2 linked regions of the Tolumonas auensis DSM 9187 genome follow. The main gene of each other region encodes a partner of the protein of the gene in region 2 in a complex. Links are inferred from orthologs where the notes say so. Each region holds a gene or a part of one and is shown on either strand. Other genes may lie near its edges.

What was found. The genes of interacting proteins can lie anywhere in the genome.
Region 1: the proteins of TOLA_RS02515 (region 2) and panD are in contact, whole or in part, in a crystal structure (PDB 4CRY), measured with the Escherichia coli proteins. The link is inferred for Tolumonas auensis DSM 9187 from one-to-one orthologs.

What each region holds. Positions count from the first base shown.
Region 1 is NC_012691.1:2,523,469-2,527,518, forward strand. Bases 856-3,840 are described here. They hold panD (aspartate 1-decarboxylase), read left to right. Parts: upstream 856-2,150; coding sequence 2,151-2,531; downstream 2,532-3,840. Other genes in these bases: panB (3-methyl-2-oxobutanoate hydroxymethyltransferase), read left to right, coding at 856-1,207; panC (pantoate--beta-alanine ligase), read left to right, coding at 1,220-2,086; pth (aminoacyl-tRNA hydrolase), read left to right, coding at 2,572-3,165; ychF (redox-regulated ATPase YchF), read left to right, coding at 3,185-3,840. In the rest of the region: folK (2-amino-4-hydroxy-6-hydroxymethyldihydropteridine diphosphokinase), read left to right, coding at 1-390; more of panB, read left to right, coding at 413-855; more of ychF, read left to right, coding at 3,841-4,050. UniProt on the Escherichia coli protein: Catalyzes the pyruvoyl-dependent decarboxylation of aspartate to produce beta-alanine.
Region 2 is NC_012691.1:542,165-547,671, forward strand. Bases 2,722-5,427 are described here. They hold TOLA_RS02515 (acetyl-CoA sensor PanZ family protein), read right to left. Parts: upstream 4,415-5,427; coding sequence 4,028-4,414; downstream 2,722-4,027. Other genes in these bases: glpX (class II fructose-bisphosphatase), read left to right, coding at 2,942-3,949; TOLA_RS02520 (glutamate synthase subunit beta), read right to left, coding at 4,506-5,427. Also shown: rpmE (50S ribosomal protein L31), read left to right, coding at 1-69; TOLA_RS02500 (malic enzyme-like NAD(P)-binding protein), read left to right, coding at 275-1,519; TOLA_RS02505 (porin), read right to left, coding at 1,578-2,708; more of TOLA_RS02520, read right to left, coding at 5,428-5,507. UniProt on the Escherichia coli protein: Controls both the activation and catalytic activity of PanD in a coenzyme A (CoA)-dependent fashion.

The sequences.
Region 1 (4,050 bases), 2.0 Mb from region 2 along the record:
GAACTGGTCTCCTGTTCTCCGCTGTATAGCTCAGCCCCGATGGGACCACAGGATCAGCCGGACTACATTAATGCCGTAGCCCGGTTGAATACATCGCTGGCCCCCCATGCACTGCTGGATGAATTGCAACGCATTGAGCTGGAACAAGGGCGTGAGCGTAAAGATGAGCGCTGGGGTCCGCGGACACTGGATCTGGATTTACTTTTGTATGGACAGCAGATTATTCAGGATGAACGTTTGACCGTCCCTCATTACGGTATGACTCAGCGGGCTTTCGTACTGGTGCCGTTATTTGACATAGCACCACAGCTGGCATTACCGGATGGACGTCAGTTAGCCGGACTGGTTGCTGCCTGTGATCGCAGTACACTGTTCCGCCTACCGGATTAATTATTGTTTCACAGGAGTCGCTATGAGCAAAATCAGCCTGACCCAGGTGCAGAAAATGAAACAAAGCGGAGAAAAGATCGCCATGATCACCGCTTACGATGCCACCTTTGCCCGTCTGTTTGATGATGAAGGTGTTCATTCCATTTTAGTTGGCGACTCGCTGGGCATGGTGGTTCAGGGTCATAACGACACACTACCGGTAACAGTAAACGATATGGTTTATCACACCGCTAACGTAGCCCGTGGCGTACAAAACGCCCTGCTGATTGCCGACCTGCCATTCATGAGTTACAGCGATGTGCACTCCGCATGCATCAACGCAGGCCGTCTGATGGCTGCGGGTGCCAAGATGGTGAAAATTGAAGGTGGCGACTGGCTGTGCGACACCGTAAAACAACTTAACCGCAATGGCATTCCTGTCTGTGCGCATCTGGGCTTAACCCCGCAATCCGTGCATCTGTTCGGTGGTTTCCGCATTCAGGGCCGTGACGCACAGCGGGCAGAAGAAATTTATCACCACGCATTAGCATTGCAAACCGCCGGTGTTCAGATGGTCGTGCTGGAATGTGTGCCAGAACAACTGGCTGAACGGATCACCAAAGCATTACGTATTCCGGTGATCGGTATCGGTGCCGGTGCGCAAACTGATGGCCAGGTATTAGTCATGCAGGATGCATTAGGTGTAACAACCGGTTATATCCCTAAATTCAGTAAAAATTTCCTGGCAGAAACGGGAGATGTACGAAAAGCTATCCAGCTCTATGTCGAGCAGGTAGCCAACGGCCAATTCCCGGCTGCTGAACATACCTTCAATTAAGGAAGTCCGATCGTGTTAGTCACCGAACAGATCGACGCCCTGCGCGCCGTTATCCGGGAACATCGTCAACAAGGCAAACGCATCGCGTTTGTCCCGACTATGGGAAATCTGCACAATGGTCACCTGACCCTAGTGCGTGAAGCCAAGAACCATGCTGATGTCGTTATCGTCAGTATTTTTGTTAACCCGATGCAGTTTGATCGGGCAGAAGATCTGGTTAATTACCCGCGCACGCTGAGTGACGACTGTGCATTACTGGAACAGGAAGGTGTAACGGCTGTATTCACGCCGACTCCGGCCATCATGTATCCGCAGGGTCTGGAAACACAGACTTTTGTGGAAGTTCCGGAGATCTCTTATTTGCTGGAAGGTGCCATGCGTCCCGGCCATTTCCGCGGTGTCAGCACGGTCGTTACCAAACTGTTCAATATCGTACAGCCGGATGTGGCTTGTTTTGGTCAGAAAGATTACCAACAACTGGCGCTGATCCGTAAAATGGTACGTGATATGACCATGCCGATTGAAATTATCGGAGTCCCAACAGTACGGGCAGAAGATGGTCTGGCGCTCAGCTCCCGGAATGGTTACCTGACCGCAGAAGAACGCCTTATTGCACCAACACTGGCGAAAGTTATGGGTTGGATCGGCGAACAATTGCCAGCACGGCAAACTGCTATTCCGGCACTGATTACCGAAGCAGCAGACAAACTGAATTCGGCTGGTTTCCGTACCGATGCAATTGATATTGTGGATGCTGAGACGCTGCTGCCATTGAGCGGACAAAGTACCGAAGCTGTTATTCTGATGGCCGCATGGCTGGGCAATCGAGCTCGTTTGATCGATAATTTAGTGGTCAATTTGCGCGCAACCACCAGATAGTTTATAGTCGCGCCGCTGGTGTGATCTGTGGCACACCGAAGCCGAGTTACGTAAGGAAAAAGCAATGCAACGAATCATGCTGCGAGGCAAACTGCATCAGGCCCGTGTTACCCATGCGGTACTGAATTATGAAGGCTCCTGTGGAATCGATCAGGACTTTCTGGATGCTGCCGGTATCGTCGAATATGAAGCGATTGATATCTACAACATTGAAAATGGCGAGCGTTTTTCCACTTATGCTATTTCTGGTGAGCGCGGTTCCCGCATGATCTCCCTGAATGGTGCTGCTGCACGTAAAGCTGCTGTGGGCGACCGCATCATCATCTGTGCCTACGGGCCGATGACCGAAGATGAAGTCGCACAGCATAAGCCGCGATTGGTTTATCTGGATGCCCAGAACAACATTGTCCGCACCAGTAAAGACATTCCGCTGCAACTGGCCTGATAAAGGCCAGTTTTCTTTCTATCTGCCGGAACTGTTTGTTATGACACAACCAATACAGCTGATTGTCGGGCTGGGCAATCCCGGTCCGGAATATGCCAATACCCGCCATAATGCCGGGGCATGGTATGTTGCTTCGCTGGCTGAACGTTACAACGGCAGTCTGCGCGAAGATCCTAAATATTTCGGCCTGACCGGACGCATTCAGATCAACGGGCAAGATGTCCGCTTGCTGATCCCGACTACGTTTATGAATCTGAGCGGAAAATCAGTCGTCGCCTTGGCTAAATTTTTCCAGATCCCGCCAGAGAGTATTCTGGTGGCGCATGATGAACTGGATCTGCCGCCGGGTGTTGCCAAGTTTAAACAAGGCGGTGGCCACGGTGGGCATAATGGCCTGAAAGATATCATCAATAAACTGGGCAATAACAATCAATTTCATCGCCTGCGTTTAGGTATCGGCCACCCCGGAACAAAAGAACAAGTTGTTGGTTTTGTGCTGACCAAAGCACCAAAAGCAGAACAACAACTGATTGACGACGCGCTGGACGAAGCGGTGCGCGCAACTGATATACTATTCACTAATGATATGACCAAAGCCATGAATCGCTTACACAGCTTCAAGGCTACCGCCTGATATTGAGGAATCAACCACTATGGGTTTTAAATGCGGCATCGTCGGTTTGCCAAACGTAGGCAAGTCCACCCTGTTCAACGCGCTGACTAAGGCTGGTATCGAAGCTGCCAACTTCCCGTTCTGTACCATCGAACCGAATACCGGTGTGGTTCCTATGCCTGATCCACGTCTGGATCAACTGGCTGAGATCATCAAACCACAACGCATTGTGCCAACCACCATGGAATTCGTGGATATCGCAGGTCTGGTAAAAGGCGCGTCCAAAGGCGAAGGTCTGGGTAACCAGTTCCTGACCAACATTCGTGAAACCGAAGCAATTGGTCACGTGGTGCGTTGTTTTGAAAATGACAACATCATCCACGTTGCGGGTAAAGTTGATCCGGCTGACGATATCGACACCATTAATACCGAATTAGCGCTGTCTGATTTGGAAACCTGTGAACGCGCTATTCAGCGTATCCAGAAAAAAGCCAAAGGCGGCGATAAAGACGCCAAAGCTGAACTGGAAGTGCTGGAAAAATGTCTGCCACAGCTGGAACAAGCTGGCATGCTGCGCGCACTGGATCTGAGTGCCGAAGAAAAAGCCGTGATCCGCTATCTGAGCTTCCTGACCCTGAAGCCAACTATGTATATTGCCAACGTCAATGAAGATGGTTTCGAAAACAATCCGTATCTGGATCAGGTGCGTGCTATTGCCGCCAAAGAAGGCTCTGTCGTGGTGCCAGTGTGTGCTGCCATCGAAGCTGACTTAGCTGAAATGGAAGAAGAAGATCGCGCTGAGTTCATGGCGGAATTGGGTCTGGAAGAACCGGGTCTGAACCGTGTGATCCGCGCAGGTTATGAGCTGCTGAATCTGCAGACTTATTTCACTGCCGGCGTGAAAGA
Region 2 (5,507 bases):
GTTCTGGACACTGGTGGTCGTATCGATCGCTTCAAAAAACGTTTCGCAGTACTGGGCGGCAAGAACTAATCTTCCCCTCTATACCGCTTACGTTTCAAGCAATGCCAGCCTTCGGGCTGGCATTGTGCTTTCTGGCGCCATAAAAATTTCCCGAAACAGTTCCGTTCAGCCCTTGTGATTGGCGTATGTCTGGCTATGATCACAGAAATTTAACCTTCAACCGGTTATCTGTTCAGTTTCCTGTTGTCTCATTATCTCTTCACTGGGAGTTTCTATGTCCGCCGATCTTCGTCAGGCCGCTCTTGATTATCACGCTCAGCCTGTCCCTGGTAAAATTGCTATTGCTCTGACCAAGCCGGCTGAAACTGCCGATGACCTGTCGCTGGCTTACAGCCCGGGTGTTGCCGAACCGGTACGAGAAATCGCCGCTAATCCTGCAGATGCTTACCTTTATACTTCCAAGGCCAATCTGGTTGCAGTGATTACCAATGGAACCGCTATTCTGGGTTTAGGTAATCTGGGCCCTCTGGCTTCCAAACCGGTCATGGAAGGGAAAGCGCTGCTGTTCAAACGCTTTGCCGGTATTGATGCGATCGATATTGAAGTGACACATACCGATAGCGCCGATTTTATCCGTACGGTGGCTAATATTGCCGATACGTTTGGTGGCATTAATCTGGAAGATATCAAAGCCCCGGAATGTTTCGAAATTGAGAAAGCGTTGATTGAGCTGTGTGATATCCCGGTGTTCCATGATGATCAGCACGGCACCGCGATTGTGACTGCGGCCGGGATGCTGAACGCGCTGGAAATTCAGGGCAAGAATCTGTCTGATGTGCGGATTGTATGCATGGGGGCGGGCGCTGCTGCTGTTGCCTGTATGGATCTGTTAATTGTTTGCGGTGCGAAACCGGAAAACATTTATATGCTGGATCGTAAAGGCGTGATCCACTCCGCCCGTACCGACATCAATGAGCATAAACGCCGCTTCGTTAATGACTCCGGCCTGAAGACACTGGAACAGGTGATGGATGGTGCCGATGTGTTTGTTGGTGTATCCGGTCCGAATGTCATTACGGCTGAACATGTGAAGAGCATGGCACCGAAGCCGGTTATCTTTGCCTGCTCGAATCCTGATCCGGAAATCCGTCCTGAACTGGCCAAGACTGTCCGTGATGACCTGATTATTGGCACTGGCCGTTCGGATTATCCGAACCAGGTCAATAACGTGATCTGTTTTCCGTTTATTTTCCGTGGTGCACTGGATGTACGCGCCAGCCGCATTAACAGCGCCATGAAGCGAGCTGCAGTGGAAGCGATCCGCAGTATTGCCAAGGAGCCGGTACCGGCTGAAGTATTGCTGGCTGCTGGTGAAACGGAACTGACCTTCGGTGTGAATTATGTATTGCCGAAACCAATGGATCCGCGTCTGCTGCCGCGTGTTGCCCGAGCGGTTGCCATTGCGGCGGAAGACTCTGGTGTCGCCCGTATTCCTTTGCCGGATAATTACATGCTGTAAAAAAAAGCCGCCTGAGAACAGGCGGCTTTGGTATGTTTATCCCGGCAGTCTGGAAAGATTAGAAATCGTAGCGAACGGCCAGCTGCATGTCGTTTTTGTAATCGTAAGAAGCATCAGTATCTTTGTCGTTGATACGGTATTCAGCCGCTACACGCAGGTTTTTGTTGAATTTGTACTGAGCACCCAGGGTGTAGTACTTAACGGTATCAACGTCGTCTTTACCTGATTGTTCAACAGTCTGATTGTTATACATTGCCATCAGGCCAAAACCATTGATGAAGTCATAACCAGCAACCGCTTCAATACCGGTGTGATCTTTGCCAACGCCAACAAAGTCAGTACCTTGCGCGTAGTTCACCGCAGCATAGGCAGCTTTGTCATCATACTTGGCGCCAATTACCCACAGTTTGGCATCAGTGCTTTCGCCTGCTTTTTCGAATTTACCAACGTTGTAACCAGTACCAATGCTGAAGTTCATTGGCAGGTTATAAACAGCCGCGATACCGTAAGCATCGGCACTCTTGCTGTCGTTATTGTTGCCACCAGTTTCTTCTTTGGTGTCACCGTCAAATTTGTAGCTGGCATCCAGCATGAATTCTTTGTTAGAACCGAATACGCCGGAGTATTTCACTACGTCAGCGGCACGGCCGGTCGCATAAGTGTCAGTTGCTACACCCAGTGCTTCGTTACCGTAACCGTCAGTCAGTGATTTATCGGTCCAGTCACTGATCAGAGAAACAGCGCCTTTCTGACGACCGAAAGTAGCCTGACCCCAAGTCTCATCTTTCAGACCACCGTACGCCAGACGGGTACGCAGGTTACCGTCGTTAGAATCAGAAGTTGTAACAGTGATTTCATCGCCATCAGTATTGTATACAGTATCGGTTTTGTCGCCGTTCAGTGTTTTTTCACTGTTACCGATATTGAACTGAGCTTCGTACACGCCGATAGCCTTGGTGGTGCCGCTAACAACCGCATCGCCTTTCGCACCGAAACGGATGAACTGGTTAGCACCGATTTTTTCACTCTTTTCACCTGGTTCACCGGCTTTCTCTTTGGTACCGAAGAAATGACCAGCATAGGCACGGCCATTCAGATCCAGCGATACTTTTTCGTTTTTATAGACTTCAGCGGCGTTGGCTTGGGTGGCAACCAGCAGAGCAATGGCCACGGCAGTTAATTTTTTCATCATCGATCCTTAATTTATTTTTGAGGGTCGGGTTGCTCCCGATTTATTCCGAAAGCAAGGTTAGGGGGCTTGGATGACGTTTCTGTTACAGCAAAATTAAGCTTTTGTTGATCGCGTTCACAATTTATCCAGTCATGGTTGTATGCTCGGCAGCCATAACCAAGTGTGATAAACTCGCGCGCATTGGCGATGAGGCCACAATTCTGAACGTATCTGATCTGCAGGAACCCCCAATGAGACGTGAACTGGCAATTGAATTTTCCCGTGTAACTGAAGCGGCTGCGCTGGCTGGCTATAAGTGGCTGGGGCGTGGTGATAAAAATCTGGCCGACGGTGCCGCTGTAGAAGCGATGCGCTTTGTGCTGAACCAGATTGAAATCGATGGCGAGATCGTGATCGGTGAAGGCGAGATCGACGAAGCGCCAATGCTCTATATCGGTGAGAAAGTCGGTTGTGGCGGCGATGGTGTTGATATTGCGGTCGATCCGATCGATGGTACCCGCATGACCGCTATGGGTCAGAACAACGCTGTGGCCGTGCTGGCTGCCGGTGATAAAGGCTCGTTCCTGAAAGCGCCGGATATGTACATGGAAAAGCTGATTGTTGGTCCGAAAGCCAAAGGCGCCATCGATCTTAATCGTCCGCTGTCGGAAAATATTATTGCGGTTGCCCGTGCGCTGGATAAACCACTGCATCGTTTAAGCGTAATCACACTGGCCAAACCACGTCATGACGCTGCGATTAAAGAAATGCAGGAAATGGGCGTGCGTGTATTTGCGATTCCGGATGGTGATGTGGCGGCCTCTATGCTGACCTGCCTGCCGGATAACGAAATCGATATGCTGTATTGCATCGGTGGTGCGCCGGAAGGCGTTATCTCTGCCGCAACAGTGCGTGCATTAGACGGTGATATGCAGGGTCGTCTGTTACCGCGTCATACCGTTAAAGGCGATACGCCGGAAAACCGTGTGCTGGGTGAACAGGAGATTGCGCGTTGTCAGGCAATGGGGATTGACGTGAATACCGTGCTGACCCTGACTGATATGGCGAAAACCGATAACGTGATCGTCTCTGTTACCGGCATTACCAAAGGCGATCTGCTGGAAGGTATTACCAGTGATGGCATGCTGGCGACCACTGAAACGCTGTTGATCCGCGGTAAATCCCGGACCATCCGCCGCATCCATTCAACGCACTATCTGCAGCGTAAAGATCCGCAGATCCAGAAAATTATTTTCTAACTGAGCTTTTTCAGAAGCGAAAATTTTACTGCATAAAGCTAACTGAGCACCTTGTCATGATGGTGCTCAGTTAGAAAATCAGAGACTCAGTGTCCACTGATTCCCTTCTGCATGAAAACCGGCCTGCCGCAAAAAAGCCTGTAAACCAGCCAGTTCCTGCTCATCAATTTTGCTGAGATCCATCGTGATCTGCTGTTTTCCTTGTTCGATCAGCCAGCGAAGGGTATCTGCCAGTAAATAACGGCCAATACCGCGGCGGCGGGTCAAATCGCGTACCGCAAAATAACGCAAATCAGCGCCCTGACTGATGGCAAGGCCAACGACTCTGTCATTGAACGTAGCCAGATGCCAGTCACCTAAAGTGCGGGCGGTATCAATCGTGAGCTGATTGGTTTGCAGCAGCTTGCTGAGGCTCTCCTGCCACAGCGGCAGAACATCGTGAGAGTGGTGTACAGTTAAACGCATGTGATGATCCGAATATAAATAAAAACAGTTTACCACCAAATAAAAAGCCCCATCATCATGACGGGGCTTTTTTGCTACTCAGCAGAGAAGCTTAGCGAGGTAACAGGCTGGAGCCCATCAGGAACTGATCCACTTCACGGGCACACTGACGGCCTTCACGGATCGCCCATACTACCAGTGACTGACCACGACGGATGTCGCCGGCAGCATATACTTTAGGTATAGACGTGGCGTAGCAGCCTTCATCTTCGGTTGTTGCTTTCGCATTACCGCGGGCATCTTTTTCCACGCCAAAAGCGTCCAGCACTTTTGCCAGTGGATTAGTGAAGCCCATTGCCAGGAAGACAGCGTCAGCTTTCAGTTCGAACTCAGAGCCAGGAACTTCAATCAGTTTTCCGTCTTTGAATTCAACGTTAACCAGCTTCAGACCAGTCAGTTTGCCGTTTTCACCAATGAATTCTTTGGTAGAAACAGCAAACTCACGCACACAACCTTCTTCATGAGAAGAAGAGGTGCGCAGTTTCAGCGGCCAGTATGGCCAGGTCAGCTCTTTGTTTTCCTGTACTGGTGGCTGAGGCATCACTTCCAGCTGAGTGACTGATGCTGCGCCGTGACGGTTAGAAGTACCGACACAGTCAGAACCGGTATCACCACCACCGATAACCACAACGTGTTTACCTTTCACGTTGATTGGGTTAACGCCGTCACCAGCAACTTCTTTGTTCTGCGGGATCAGGAATTCCAGTGCGAAATGAATACCGCTCAGTTCACGGCCCTTAACAGGCAGATCACGAGGGGTTTCAGAACCGCCAGCCAGAATCACGGCATCAAACTCGGCATCCAGCTGAGCCGGAGTAACAACGGTCTGCGCGTCGTTAGTGACACCTGCAGGCAGATTGTTGTCCAGAGCTACCAGCGTGCTGGTTTTGAATACCACACCTTCCGCTTCCATCTGGGTAACACGGCGGTCGATCAGGCCTTTATCCAGTTTGAAGTCAGGGATGCCGTAACGCAGCAGACCACCAACGCGAGTGTTCTTTTCGAACACGGTTACGTCATGACCAACGCGCGCCAGCTGCTGGGCTGCAGCCAG